Regions from separate parts of the Variimorphobacter sp. HTMS_6 genome, predicted to be linked through region 1. Evidence: a T-box and tRNA genes for the amino acid it is inferred to sense, from the RefSeq annotation. Region 1 holds a T-box; the other holds one or more tRNA genes.
What was found. The T-box of region 1 lies ahead of proS (proline--tRNA ligase). A T-box ahead of a tRNA ligase gene usually reads a tRNA of that ligase, here a tRNA-Pro.
Positions count from the first base shown of each region.

Region 1 (7,998 bases):
GGATTTTTTGGAGGATAAACAGTTGGAAACCAGAGTTGCATTGATTGGCATCATTGTTGAAGATGTTGATGCTGTTGAAAAATTAAATGGACTGCTGCATGATTACGGACAGTATATTATAGGCAGAATGGGAATCCCTTATAGAGAGAAGAACATAAATATCATAAGCGTAGTTGTGAATGCAGAAGCTGATATCATCAGTACTTTGGCAGGTAAGCTAGGCATGATAAAAGGAGTTAGTGTAAAGACTGTTTACTCTAAAAAGTAATGAATAATTTGGATAGACTTAAATGATATAGAGATGATGTACTGCTTGTTTACAGCTTGATGGTAAATTTTTGACATATTTTAAATTAGAGCAAAGTTTATATTTTAATAGTGTGATATAAGATGGATAGAACGGAGTATTAGCATGAAACGTAACTTGTTGATTTTACTTATGTTAATAAGCGTGGTGTTATTTGTAGCCTGCGCCAAAGACACGAAGTCAGATAATAAAGCAGCACCGAGATCAACAGATACTACAGTGACGAAATCTCCAGTTGTAACAGAAGGACAAAAAGTTAAAGTTAAGATAAATATTGCGGCTTTAAAGGGGCCAACCGCAATTGGTATGGTTAAAGTTATGGAGAATGCTGCTTCCGGTAAGACAGTTAATGATTATAACTTTAAGATAGCCGGCGCTCCGGAGGAGCTTACGGTCGGTATCGTAAAAGGAGATATTGATATAGCGGCAGTACCCTGTAACCTTGCATCTGTTTTATATAATAAAACAAATGGTGCAATTAAAATGGTAGGTATTAATACGCTCGGAGTTCTCTATATTGTAGAAACCGGGGATACAATTAAAACGATTGAGGATCTGAAAGGGAAAACAATATACTCTACAGGTCTTGGAACAACTCCACAGTACACCTTGAACTATCTACTAACCTCACATGGTATTAATCCTGAGAAGGATGTCACGATTGAGTATAAAAGTGAACCGACAGAGGTTGCTTCCTTACTTGAGAAGTCAGGGAATGCGATTGCAATGCTTCCGCAGCCATATGTAACCACGGTTATGATGAAAAACCCGAAAGTACATATTGCACTGGATGTAGCAAAGGAATGGGATAAATCAAGCAAGGGTGGAAGCTCGGTTGTAACCGGAGTAGTTGTTGTGAATAAGAAATTTCTAGAGAAGAATCAGCAGGCCTTTGATGATTTTATGAAAGAGTATAAGGAATCTGCTGCGTTCGTTAATTCAAATATAGAGGAGGCATCGGCTTTGGTTGAAAAGTTTGACATATTTAAAGCCGCTCCTATGAAAAAAGCTATTCCATATTGTAATATCACCATGATTCAGGGTGATGACATGAAGAAGAAGGTCAGCGGATATCTGAATGCTTTATTTAAGCAGAATCCTAAATCAGTAGGTGGTAAGCTGCCGGATGACAACTTCTATTATATTCAGTAATGCTTAGAAAGCATTCATACATTACGGTTATTATTCCCCAATAATAATATAGACAGGAGCTGATCGCGATGGCAAAGAAGAAGTCTAAAAATCAATGGTGTAAAAGCTTTGGTTTTAAACTCTTTGCCATCAGCTTCTGGTTCATAATTTGGGAAGGCTTTAGCAGATTACTGGCGAGCAATATTTTGTTACCCTCCCCTTATTCTGTTTTACAATCATTATTCAAATTAATCGTCACTGCATCGTTTTGGCAGACGATCTTATTTTCCTCGCTCCGTATCATAGCGGGGTTTTTGTTAGCCCTTTTTGTGGGTACACTCTTAGCGGTTTGCTCTTATCTTAGTCGATTTATCAAGGAGTTATTTATGCCCTTGATGAAAACCATACAGGCTATGCCGGTTGCTTCATTTATCATCATGGCTTTGGTATGGATTCAATCAAAGAACTTATCTGTGTTGACCTCCTTCTTAATGGTAATGCCACTTATATATTCGAATATTTTACAAGGGTTATTATCCGCGGATCAGAAGCTGTTGCAGATGGCTAAGGTTTTTCGTCTGAGTCACGGTAAAAAAATCCGGGCGATTTATATACCCAGCGTAGTTCCGTATTTTATCTCAGCAATCTCTGTCGGCATGGGCTTTTGCTGGAAAGCCGGTATCGCGGCAGAAGTTATCGGCAAGCCAGCTGGGTCGATTGGAAAGCAACTATACGAATCGGAGCTTAACCTAATGATGGAAGAGTTATTTGCCTGGACAATCGTTATTATCCTAATTAGTATAATGTTTGAAAAAGTAGTTATGCTGCTTTTGTGTTTGATTCACAAGGATGCGGAAATGAACAAAGAATTACTTCCTGAGGAATAATAGGTTGGAGGAGCAATTATGAATATTGAGTTAATGCAGGTATCAATGCAATTTGATGGAAAACCTGTCTTGCAAAATGTAAGTATGTCCTTTGTAGAGGGAAAAATCAACTGCTTAATGGGTGCCTCCGGAAAAGGGAAGACAACCATACTCAATCTAATTATGGGACTAATAAAACCGGATAAAGGTGAACTCGCGGGCAATCAAGGATTAAGGATGGCAGCAGTGTTTCAAGAGGATCGGTTAATCGAGCATTGGGACGGAATAAAGAATGTAAAGCTTGTATGTGGTAAAGGGATAAATGATAGATATATTCAAGAAGAACTTAAGAAGCTGGGAGTTATAGATAGTATAAATAAGCCGGTACGTGATTATAGCGGAGGGATGCGTCGTAGGGTAGCAATCCTTCGGGCAATTCTTGCACCAAGTGACTTGTTGATTTTAGATGAACCCTTCCGCGGACTGGACATAGAGTTAAAATATAAGGTAATCAATTACATTAAAGAAAGCACAAAGGGAAGAACAGTTATTGTTGTGACACATGAGATTGAGGATGTGAAACGTTTGGAAGGAAATCTGATTACATTAGATTAAAACATCGATAATAAAAATAAAAATATCTATAATAAAAAGATTAATATATTAAAAGATAAATATATTAAAAGATAATATCTATAAATATAAAGGATGGTTTACTGTTGCTAAGAAAAGAGTGGCAGTGAACCATTTATTTATTTAATTATAAAGATTACAGCATAGAAGATATGCAATCCTTGTTTATATATGACAGATTATGGTAGTTATAGAAAGCAGGCTATGTTATAATAAATTTGTATATAAAGATATTTATTAGGGGGAGTATAATGAGATCAATTAAAACGATGGTAGCTGGAATAGGGTTTTTGGTATTGGCAATGTGTGGATATGTTTTAGATCCGGGCGGATTTGGAGGGAGTTTGGCAATTATATCCTTTATCCTGGGAGTGATCCTATTTTTTATTGGATTATTTATGAAGGTTGAGGATGTAGAGCCACAACCTACGAACGATGATGACGAACAAGAAGAATCAGAATCAGAAGATTTTTATAAGGATGAACAATAAGGAATAAGAATGGTTTTATAAAAATGTGTCAAAATATTAATGCCTCTGTCTTCTCTGAAGGAGAAGAAACCATTGAATATAGAAACGATTTAGCACTATCTCAGCCCATGAAAATAATGTCATTTGATTAATGGTTGTGTTTTTTATTTGATTGGGCTATAATACTGTAAAACTATTTATAGAGTGAGTTGAAGAGAGAGGTTAATCATGCATATTACGATTACAGGCAATCTAGGTAGTGGCAAATCTACTATTTGTAAATTGCTAAATGAAAATTATCAATTTGAGGTATATTCAACGGGCAAAGTTCAGAGAGAATTAGCAAGACAGATGAACATGACAACATTGGAATTGAACCAGTTGATGTGTAGTGATAAAAAATATGATAAAATGATAGATGATGAAACTGCCAGAATTTCTAGAGAAAACAGGGACAAGAATATTATATTTGACTCCCGTCTTGCATGGCATTTCGTTGAAAAATCCTTTAAGGTGTTTGTATCCGTAAGTCTTGAAGTGGCAGCAGATCGTGTCATGAATGATCATAGGGGTGCTGAGGAAAAGTATACCACGATGGAGGAGGCGAAGGCCTTACTTGCGGAACGTGCTGCTACGGAATGTAGAAGATATAAGGATATCTATGATTTGAATTATATGGACTTCTCTAATTACAATCTGATCATTGATAGTACGAACTGCTCACCGGATAAAATAGCAGAGATCATTATTCGCGAGGCAAAAGCTTTTTATCAAAACAATATGACCGAGACAAACAAGATGTTGGTTTCTCCAAAGCGATTAGTGAAGGAAGAAGATATCACTGAAGAAGATATAAAGATTTTAAAGTCATTGGTGGAAGAATATAAAGCACTTTCATATGAGATTGACAAGGTGATTTCCGTTAGAAAGAAAGCCGATGATTATGAGGTACTGGAAGGAATGAATGAAGCAAAAGCCGCATTCCTCGCAAAAGCATGCTATGCGCCGGTCAAAGTGATAAAGTAAATTACTCGTCAAACATACTATTTAAGCGAGCATACATGTATTAATTTCAATGAATTTGATTAATTTATCCTTTGCTGCCGACGATTTACAGATTTGGTAATCAAAAATTACTCTAAACAAGATAATATTAGCAAAAAAATTAGAAATTATCCCCGTGGATATAAAAGAGGGTTTTACAAACAATATTGATAAGAGAGAATTCAATTAACGATGAATTCTCTTTTTTAATGATTATGAAAGAAGCATTTTAATGTTATTTAAGAGAATGCTTTCATTGGTAGGAAGGAATTTCTGTCTGATATGATTTCATAAAATGTTTGAAATATTCTAAAGGGGGTAAGTGCATGAAATCCTGGATGGAAAAATCAAATATTGCAAGATGGTTTATTTCCGTTGCGTTGATTACGGCGAGTGTTTATTTAGGGTTTCGTTATCTATTGCCGTTGATATTCCCTTTTCTGATATCCTATTTTCTAGCTTGGATTATTAGGCCGGTGGCAGAAACTCTTAATCGTCGCTTTAAAATTCCACGGCTAGTGGGAGGAGCCTTATCGTTAATCTTATTGATTGGGGTATTTGGCACAGCGCTGTTTCTATTAATTAAAGTTCTAATACGTCAGGCATTTGAACTGGTAAAAAATATCCCGATTTATCTGGACATTATAGCGGGGAAATTAGATGCGATCTGCAAACACTGTGATGGTATGGTTGGTCTGAATGTGGGAACTTTTAAAGAAGTTTTGGATGAGAACATTACCAGTACCATTGACATGGTAAAGACAAATATTATGCCAAAGATTACGCAACACAGCATCTCCTTCACATTTCAATTTATTACATTGATAGGAATTACTTTGATTGTGCTGGTTGCAGCAGTACTGATTGTAAAAGAATTACCGGCTTTTCATGATAAATTTGACAGTAACACACTGTATAAGGATATCCATAAGGTGACAGAGAAATTATCGGATGCGGGACTGGCGTTCCTTCGTTGTCAGTTGATTATTATGTCTGTGGTTGCAGTGATTAGTGTGCTGGGGTTAACAATTTTGGGTAGCCGCTATGCTGTATTATTAGGGGTCGGAATTGCATTTCTTGATGCACTACCGATACTTGGAAGTGCAATGGTATTTATTCCGTGGGCAATCATCTCACTGATTAACGGCAATATTCTATCTGCCGCAATTTTATTTACAACATTTCTGGTATGTCAGGTGATACGTGAAATTCTAGAACCGAAGTTGATTGGCAATCGAATCGGTATTAAACCTTTGTTTACATTGATGTCAATGTATGTTGGGCTAAAATTGTTTTCAATCGCTGGATTTTTCTTAGGACCCATCGGATTACTGATTATTATAACGGTATATAAGGTGATATACGACAAGACGGAGATTGCAAAGATTGAAAACCATACGTTTTATGAAGATTGAAGATTTAATGGTTCTTTGTATCCAATTAATAAGCGACTTTTAAATATGAAACCTACTCAGATGAATTAATACTATTGAAAGTCGCTTATTGATTATATGAAAGGGATGCAAAGGTTTCCGCTTGACAAAGACGATTTTCTGGCATAGAATTAATTCACTATTGAAAAGATATTATTATAATTAAGCGATGAAGAGGAACAGTAGATAATAATCACATTCCAGAGAGAGAAGCATAGGTGAGAGCTTCTTATGAAGATGTTATTGAACCAGCCTTGGAGCATTGTATGAAGGAAGTAGTATTCCGGGAAATGCAACGTAAAACCGGCGTTAACGGTGTTGAGAGAGCTGTTTAAAGAATAGCTAATTAGGGTGGCACCGCCGAGTCTTTCGGTCCCTGTTGGGATTGAGGGGCTTTTTTTGTTGTACGAAGTTAAATTATATAAAGGAGAGATAGCTATGGCACAGGATAAGAAACTGGTTGAATCGATTACTTCCATGGAAGCGGATTTTGCACAGTGGTACACCGATGTAGTAAAAAAGGCAGAGTTGATAGAGTACTCTACAATTAGGGGATGTATGATTCTTCGTCCCCAAGGATATGCGATTTGGGAGAATATCCAGAAACAACTGGATGCGGATTTTAAAGCAACCGGAGTGGAAAATGTATATATGCCAATGTTTATTCCGGAAAGCTTATTGCAGAAGGAAAAGGATCATGTAGAGGGGTTTGCACCTGAGGTTGCCTGGGTAACACATGGTGGTGGCGAAGCTTTACAGGAGAGAATGTGCGTTAGACCTACATCAGAGACCTTGTTCTGTGATTTCTACTCCAAAATTATTCAGTCCCACAGAGATTTACCTAAGCTTTATAATCAGTGGTGCTCCGTTGTTCGTTGGGAGAAAACAACCAGACCTTTCCTTCGTTCTATGGAATTCTTGTGGCAGGAGGGACATACTGCACATGCTACAGCAGAAGATGCAGAAGAGAGAACAATTCAAATGCTGAATGTATATGCTGACTTCTGTGAGCATGTACTTGCGATTCCGATGATCAAGGGTAAGAAGTCTGAAAAAGAGAAGTTTGCAGGAGCTCATGCAACCTATACAATTGAAGCATTAATGCATGATGGTAAGGCTTTACAATCCGGTACCAGCCATAACTTTGGAGATGGATTTGCAAAAGCATTTGACATTACGTATACCGATAAGAATAATACATTACAGCATGTTCATCAGACTTCATGGGGTATGTCCACCAGAATTATCGGTGCGATTATCATGGTACATGGTGATGACAGCGGTTTGGTTTTACCTCCAAGAATTGCACCAACTCAGATTATGATCATTCCGATTAATCAGAACAAGGAAGGTGTACTTGATAAAGCATATGAATTAAAGGATACATTAAGCTCCTTCAAGGTTAAGGTAGATGACTCCGATAAGAGCCCAGGCTGGAAGTTCAGCGAGCAGGAGATGAGGGGTGTTCCAATTCGAATTGAGATTGGTCCAAAAGATATCGCTTCTAATCAGGCTGTTATTGTTAGAAGAGATACCAGAGAAAAGATCGTTGTGTCCTTAGATGATATCGCTACCAAGGCAGGCGAGGTTCTAGAAACCATGCAAAATGATATGTTAGAAAGAGCAAGAACACATCGTGACACACACACGTATACCGCAACCAATATGGAGGAATTCGAAAAATTGGTAGCAGAGAAGCCGGGATTTATTAAGGCTATGTGGTGCCAGGATGAGGCTTGTGAACTTGAAATTAAGGATAAAACAGGAGCTACCTCACGTTGTATGCCATTCGAACAGGAACATATCGCAGACACCTGCGTGTGCTGTGGAAAACCTGCTAAGGCAATGACCTATTGGGGTAAGGCATACTAAAAATTAAGAAGAAATATTAAGAAGCTAAAAGAAATACATCCTTCACTAGGAAGACTATTAAAAGAATAAGCATATAAAATAAGGGTAGATTATCGATTGTATAGTCGGGATAATCTACCCTTTTTTAATTGTCACGCGATAATTCAAATCATAAAAGGTAAGATGCTTGCGAACTGAGGTAGGATCTGCTTTTTCTAAACTTTGTTACATACTCTTTGTATGCGAAAACTTTTCTATGCTAT
Region 1 is NZ_AP046094.1:3,639,567-3,647,564, reverse strand. It holds gene AC6IWN_RS16460 (TM1266 family iron-only hydrogenase system putative regulator) at 23-268, shown strand; gene AC6IWN_RS16455 (ABC transporter substrate-binding protein) at 413-1,459, shown strand; gene AC6IWN_RS16450 (ABC transporter permease) at 1,528-2,325, shown strand; gene AC6IWN_RS16445 (ATP-binding cassette domain-containing protein) at 2,344-2,919, shown strand; gene AC6IWN_RS16440 (hypothetical protein) at 3,189-3,428, shown strand; gene AC6IWN_RS16435 (cytidylate kinase family protein) at 3,636-4,433, shown strand; gene ytvI (sporulation integral membrane protein YtvI) at 4,778-5,866, shown strand; T-box leader at 6,045-6,265, shown strand; gene proS (proline--tRNA ligase) at 6,323-7,756, shown strand.

Region 2 (7,998 bases), 930 kb from region 1:
TCTTGGATAAGTTGACTTAACCCAATTTTTATATGCATATTTTGAATTTAAAGGATCGATTTTAGTAGTATTATTGATGTCCGGTGGTGCTTCTTCTGTAACTGCAGGAGGAGTAACTGTTATCGGTGAAGTTGGATGACCATCATTATCCAGCTGCGTCGAGATATTGCAACAACTTTCATTAACATCCATTTTGGAAGTATTTACATCGCATAGGGGATTTTCTGTGGGAGTTGCTTTTGTCTGGCTATCAATTATTAGTTGAACAGTTTTCGTTTTGTCCGTCGCTGTTGTCTTATTTTCTTCATTTACCTTCTGCCCACAGGATATTAAGCTAGATGCAAGTAATAAAAACATAACTACTGTTATTCTCTTTTTCATACATCCCCCTCTCACTTCTCTTGATATTACCTATTTCCCTAAACTATAATTAGTTCTTAAAGCAATAATAGTACATGCAAAAGCAGCCTCTCCTATCACCAATATATCTCTATAAATCCAACTCCTTAATTGCATGTAATATATGAATCTTCATCGCATGCTTGGCGCCTTCGGCATTTCTCGCTTCCATAAATTCCATAATCATCTTATGATCTTGTATGGTCGCCTCCACCGCCTTTTCTTTTCTCTTTGACAGGATTACTCCCTGATCAATTGCCTTATATATGACCGGCATCAGCTTGTCCATGAATTCATTATGTGTCGCTTTTGCAATCGCCTTATGAAATGCTCTCTCCGTATTGGTGCGATTTTCTTTCTTTGCAATATTGAGTTCAATTCTTTTACCCAGTTCAATAATGTGTCTGATCTCTTCATCCCCTGCTCTCATCGTAGCCAGATAAACTGCCTCCGGTTCAAAGATCAATCGCATCTCATATAAATCCTTGAGATTTGCCTTGCCTCCTGTTAACACCTCAAATTCACCGTTATCATCGATTGACATATCAGGCTTTACAAAGGTACCTTTTCCCCTGTCAATCTCAAGAACTCCTCTGGTGACAAGAATCCGAATTGCTTCCCTTAGGGTTGTCCTGCTCACATTCAGCTCCGCAGACAAATCATTTTCATTCGGAAGCTTATCCCCCGGGCAAAATCTCTTCTCTATTGTAATCATAGACAGCAAAGTATCCGCTATACTCTCTGACAATCTCTTCTTTTCCATATATCAGCCTCATTCATATACTATTTATTTCCTTTTATTATATCGTAATAATAACTTGTTGGCTATAACAAAGTAACCCAGCCTGCTAGATAACAAATCTTTTCACCATCCAACTTATTATTCATGAACTAAATTACCATTAACCGCTTCCGCTAAATCCATCCATTGCAGATTAGGTTTAGCAACAACTCTCAAAACGAATAAATGTCTTGAAGTCATCCCCCATAATTTGGTATATTATATTATAGATAAATATTTCCATTGTCGGACTATACATGAATTCATTATGATTAAGGAGGTTTTTATGAAAAAAGGATGGACAGGCAAAAAGCGATATATTTTACTCGGAGTTCTACTCGTTTTAACAATCATATTCACAGTCTACAAATTATCCTCCGGCTATATATCCCCCGTAAAAGCATCTAATCTCATGGCAGAAATAAAGTCAAATAACGTAGCGAAAAAAGCACCGGATGACAAATTCATCAAGAGTGTTGACAACTTCTCCCTAAGGCTTTTCAACGCCAGCAAGTCAAATGAGAAGAACACTTTAATATCTCCTTTATCCGTATTAATTGCATTATCAATGACCGAAAATGGTGCAGATAAAGAGACCTTATCACAAATGAGCCAAGTTCTTGGTGGTGATATCCCTCTAACGGATTGGAATCAATATATAAATTCCTACCTCATGGATTTACCCAACATCAAATCAAATATCTCCAATTCCATATGGTATCGTGACTGCGATGATCTAAAGATAAAGAAAACATTTCTTCAAACAAATGCTGATTACTATAAAGCTTCTATCTACCAAGCTGCATTTGACAACCAAACAAAGAAGGATATTAATCACTGGGTGAAAGCAAATACTCATGGATTAATCAATCATGTTATCGATAAAATTAATACTAATGATATCATGTATCTGATCAACACCATATTCTTTGATGCAAGATGGGATGAAGTATATAAAAAAGAGAAGATCTCCAATATGGTCTTTCAAAATGAAGATGGCTCCACCTCTTCCGTGCCCGGAATGAGTTCCGGTGAAAGCATCTATATCAGTGATGATAAGGCTACCGGTTTTATGAAACCGTATTACGGGGATGATTATCGTTTTGTTGCGATACTACCGAATGAAGGAATAAGCCTACAAGAATATACGAAAGATCTCACAGGAGAAAAACTATATACTCTGCTAGATAAGACACAATCGGAATCGGTACAAACAGTTATACCAAAACTAAAATATGATTATTCCATTAATCTGAATGAGCCTCTGAAACAGCTCGGAATAAAGGATGCATTTTCCATTAATCAAGCCAACTTCTCCAATATGGGTGAATCTAGTCAAGGAAATATCTACATCAGTAAGGTGATTCATAAAGCCTTTATATCGATTGATGAGCTTGGAACGAAAGCCGGCGCTGTAACAGTTGTTGATATGGGTAAAAGCTCAGCAACGATAAGTAAAAGCGTCATACTAGATCGTCCTTTCTTATTTGTCATTATTGATACCAGCACAAAGATTCCGCTGTTTATGGGAACAGTAACCAACCTTAATTAGTTAGTACAAACGCACTGACCTGTACAATCTTCTATTGCGAAAACAGTCCGTGTCGGGTAAAATTAATAGTATAATGATTAGGAGGATTCTTGAAATGAAAGACTTTGTTATTACAACTGATTCAAACTGCGACCTGCTAGAAAGTTATATAGAGGAAAAACAAATTCATATTATCCCCCACTACTATGATATCGAAGGTGTAACCTATGGAGATGATGTCATTCTCACCCCCAAGGAATTCTATGACAAGATGAGAACCGGTCTGATGCCTACCACCATGGCAAGTAATCCTGACTACATACTCAGAACCTTTCAATCCTTCGTGGACCAAGACCTTGACATCCTACACATCAGTTTCTCCTCAGAATTAAGCAGCGGCTGCAGCAATGTAACCGGTGGTGCAAAAGAGATCTGCGAAGAGAATCCGGGTGCAAAAATTACGGTAATCGATACCCTAAATGCTTCCCTAGGCGAAGGCATGTTTATCATGAAAGCTGTTCAGATGAAGGAAGCAGGCAAATCCCTTGATGAAATCGTTGAATACCTAGAAAAGATCAAACAAGAGTTTTGTGTACGTTTCATCGTTGATGATCTCGGACATCTTCAAAGAGGCGGACGAATCTCCAAAACTTCAGCCTTCTTCGGTTCTCTGATTGGCGTAAAGCCTGTCCTCTATATTAACTCCGATGGACAGTTAGTACCCTTAACAACCGCAAGAGGACGCAAGAAATCCTTATCCTTAATCTGTAATGATATGTTAGATAGTATGGGCAAGTATCTAGAAAGTGATGATCCAATCTGTATCGTTCACGGCGATTCCCTCGATGATGCAAAATACCTCGAAGAATTAATCCTTGAGAAGCTTCCTAACAAGAAGATAATCATCAACTACATCACCCCCAGCATCGGCGCACACTCCGGCCCCGGAGCAATCGGCTTATGCTTTATGGGTGAAAAGAGATAAACAAGATATGAAAAGGCTACCCTAAAACATGGGTAGCCTTTATTACACTCATACTGATATATGTAGTTATATAATTAAACGAAACCACCATAAATATCAATGCATAAGTTTTTTAAATTGTTCTTGAAATTTACCCATCTTTATAATAGAATAGTTGAGTAGCCATTCAATACTTAATATTTTATGTTTATGCTTCCCTAGCTCAGTTGGTAGAGCAACGCATTCGTAATGCGTAGGTCGTGGGTTCGAGTCCCATGGGGAGCTGTTTTTTATGCCTTCAGCTCTACTCCACATTACCCCCAACTACTGCCTTACGCGAAACAAAGGCACTTCCGGTATGATCAATCACTTCACCGCCAACCTCACCGTACACTTCCAGCTCACCGCTGTTCGTTATGCTACCGCCAACACATCCAAAGACATAGGCTTTGCTACCTTCTTCAATAGTAAGATCTTTTGTTATTGTTCCGTAAAGCTGCATAACCGCACTATTCTTTACTGTAACGTATCCAGTTATTGTAGAGTTGATGGTTGTTTCCTCTACTACTGTTAAATCTTCTTCCATATTTTCTTCAAGAATCACGATATCAGCTCCTTTCATATATACCAAATAGTACCACTTTTCTCGATCTTTTTCAATAATTATTCCACAAAAATCAGAATATACGTTCTGAAATTTGTTACTAAATGTATTAGTAATCATATATATTAGTGGCTTAGTTATCTTAATGAAGGATATTTATAAATAACAAAATACAGATTATTATGAAAAAAGATACAAAGAAGATACAAGTAGCCCTTATTGTCTTTACTCCTTGTAAAATCTCCGCTAAAAGTGCTGTATTAATCTCTGATTGATCGAGTTCCCCCTTCTCTACAATATAATCTTTCCCCGCTTCATCATTATGTATTTGATACATATTATAGTCCTTTAAACTCTCCTTTGGTATTTCCTTAGTTTCATAGATATCTAAATTCGCTAATAATGCATCTAATTTTCTTTTTGTCATAATAAACCTCCCACTTATATCCCATTGTTTACCATTATTATATCAATACTAACCATAACTGTAAAGGTAACCAAATACAAGCTTCTCAAACTAGAACAATATGTTAACATGCTGAAATTCTCGTGCCTAAGCGGTTACCGAGTAAAACCTCATAGTCACGAAGTGCGTATCCTGACTGAAAGTTTTTTCTATACTAGAAAGTATTGCAATGTCCTAGTATGGAAAAAGACCTATCAGAATTCACTGATAGGTCTTATAGTCGATGCGATGGAATCCGTACCCTCATACATCACATACTGTTAAAAGGAAGCTCACATCTCTGAAACTTCCATTATAAAAATATAACAAATTTAAATATAAACGGTATGAAACTTTGTTTTTACTAATCAATTGTTTTCACATCAACCGGAATCCACATTTTAGGATTGTAATTAAGCGTATATTTATATTTAGATACCTTATTTTTGCTGATATCTTCTACCACATATGTAACATTATCGCTTAATCCAATGAAGTGCTTTTTGTATGTTCCGTCTTCATCCTCAACTGTGACTTCTAGTTGGTTATCTGCTGTATCTGCCTTGATTGACATTTTCCCTGTCATTTGAAATAAAACATCACCTTCGATACAGTTGATAACCGTAAGCTGTCTTACAACATTAAAGTTATCTGCTTCTTTCGATAAGTTATGTGAAACCTTATCCGCTTCCGTTTGACAACCTGTGAACGTAAATAATAATGCAATCAACAATGTTATAAATAAAATCTTTTTCTTCATGTACTATAATCTCCTTTAAATTTAATTTGATTTTTCATAATAAATAGATATTCTCTTTGCTACCGAGCTTCTTACCATGATGAGCTTTTCATCTATCCCTCTCATTCTATGCTTAACGTCAAATCTTGATATCATCTCCAGTTATGGTATTCGTTACTCTGTGTAAACAAATTCTCTCATAGAATTGGTAATCTTGTCAAATATAATCCATTTTATGCAACATGTAATGCAACACACAAAAAAGAGCCCTGATAAAATCAGAACTCTTATCGTCGAGGCGACGGGATTCGAACCCACGGCCTCTGCGTCCCGAACGCAGCGCTCTACCAAACTGAGCCACGCCTCGATTTATTACTATGCTAATGCTTATACGGTCAACTCTTTCACAAACACTGCATTAGATATTATCTAATAAATGCATTAAAAAGTCAACTATAAATTTTCTTATTTTATGAAAAATTTCAACCAATTTTCAACATCCAAAACATCAAACCAAATTATATATTAACATCATTTTTTCTTTTTGAATATTTTAAAATAGTGATACCATTCTCTATGATATACTCATCTAGGTGTAATGTGATCGTCGGATTATTATCTAAAAACAGGGGTCTTCCTTTACCCAATATGATAGGGATGATTCCTATAATATACTCATCAATTATATCTGCTTTTAGAAAACCATCTACAAGAACACCACCTCCATACAAATATATATTCGATCCCTCTTTCTCCTTCTCATCTAATATAATCTTATTGATGTCTCCACGAATAAATCGGATATTATCATGATCCTTTATATCCTGTGAAGTTGCTACATATACCTTTTTATTCTTATAATCACTATGCATATTTTGGTCATAGCATTTTTTTCCCATAACTACTACATCAACACTTTCTACGAATTTATCAAATTCGTATTTCTTTTCTGTGTCCAGTGTAGTATCTCCATCTCCTACAATCCAGTCATATCCTCCATTTTCTGAAGCAATATACCCGTCAAGACTTATTGCTAGGTTTAATATGATTTTCCCTTTCATTGGAATACCTCCTTTTTGACTTTCTAATACCTTCCAGAATAATGACTATATAAACATTATTATATCATTTTTTCTTATATAAATGATACCTTATAATAAAAACGCAGGAGGAAGAGGGGCACGCCTTTGTCCTGCGTTGTATTACTATTTAAATTCATTTATAATATTCTTTCTTCCAAAACATTTTAATGTATGATATGCTTCACCGTACTGGTATAACATTGAGTATTTAACTTCAGAGTATTAATTGAAAGCACCTTTATATTGTTCTGGATAATCATAATCTAAGTTTCTAATTTTTGCTTTATTTAACACAAAGTATGGATTTCTTAAAAGTTCCCTACCAACTGCAACTAAATCTGCTCTATCATTCGATATTATTTCTTCAGCCATATTAACATCTGTAATTAAGCCAACAGCTATTGTAGGAATGTTACATTTTTCTTTAATTTTACTTGAATAATTTACTTGATATCCTGGATATGCATTTATTTCTACCGGAATTACTCCTCCAGTACTAACATGCACTATATCAATATACTCTTTAATTTCATTTATGATTTCAACCATATCATTTAATGTTATTCCTCCATCTTTATAATCATAAGCTGATACTCTAAGCAAAATTGCTTTTTCTTTTGGCCATACCTTAGTTACAGCTTGTAATATTTCTTTTAAAAATCTGGTTCTATTCTTTATATCTCCACCATATTCATCTTTTCTTAAATTTGATAATGGTGATAGAAATTGATGTATTAAATAACCATGTGCTCCATGTATTTCTACAGCATCAAATCCAGCTTTATCTGCTCTTTTAGCTGCTTCTTTAAAGTTTAGCACAATTTCTTTAATATCATCTTTCGTTAATTCCTTAGGCAATATACTTTTCTCATCAAATTTAACAGCACTTGGAGCTACAGCTTGGCTAGCTGTTCCTGTATATTTTCTTCCACCATGATTTAATTGTATTGCAATTTTAGAACCATGCTTTTTAACACCATTCGCAATTTTTTTTAGCCCATCAATATGCATATCATTCCAAATCCCTAAATCACTGTCTGTTGTCCTTCCATTTTCAATTACTCCTGTAGATTCAACTATTATAAGACCAACTCCACCAATAGCTCTGGTAACATAATGAGTATAGTGAAAATCATTTGCTATACCAGTCATGTCAGAAGAGTACATGCACATTGGTGGCATAACAATTCTGTTTTTTAAATTTAAATTTTTTACAGTATAATTTCTAAAAGTATTCATAATTATAATCTCCTTTTTATTTAATTTTCTTGCATAATGTCATTATATTATTTATACTATATTTTGAAAAGTAGTGATATTTTTTTCATATAATTTCAAAAAAGTAAGTATTGTGATAAATCAATGCTTTAAAGGAGTTTTATTTATGTCAGAAATCAAACTTGAACGTGGAAATCCCGATGAGAAATGTCCCATTGAAGCGGCAATAGATATC
Region 2 is NZ_AP046094.1:2,705,008-2,713,005, forward strand. It holds gene AC6IWN_RS12255 (Ig-like domain-containing protein) at 1-381, opposite strand, end outside; gene AC6IWN_RS12260 (FadR/GntR family transcriptional regulator) at 491-1,162, opposite strand; gene AC6IWN_RS12265 (serpin family protein) at 1,467-2,732, shown strand; gene AC6IWN_RS12270 (DegV family protein) at 2,827-3,696, shown strand; tRNA gene AC6IWN_RS12275 (tRNA-Thr) at 3,888-3,960, shown strand; gene AC6IWN_RS12280 (hypothetical protein) at 3,980-4,306, opposite strand; gene AC6IWN_RS12285 (hypothetical protein) at 4,422-4,706, opposite strand; gene AC6IWN_RS12290 (beta-sandwich lipoprotein) at 5,089-5,484, opposite strand; tRNA gene AC6IWN_RS12295 (tRNA-Pro) at 5,757-5,830, opposite strand; gene AC6IWN_RS12300 (dihydrofolate reductase family protein) at 5,982-6,524, opposite strand; gene namA (NADPH dehydrogenase NamA) at 6,768-7,784, opposite strand; gene AC6IWN_RS12310 (winged helix-turn-helix transcriptional regulator) at 7,930-7,998, shown strand, end outside.
Region 2: it has a tRNA-Pro gene. The T-box ahead of proS (proline--tRNA ligase) is inferred to sense a tRNA for this amino acid. The anticodon was not compared.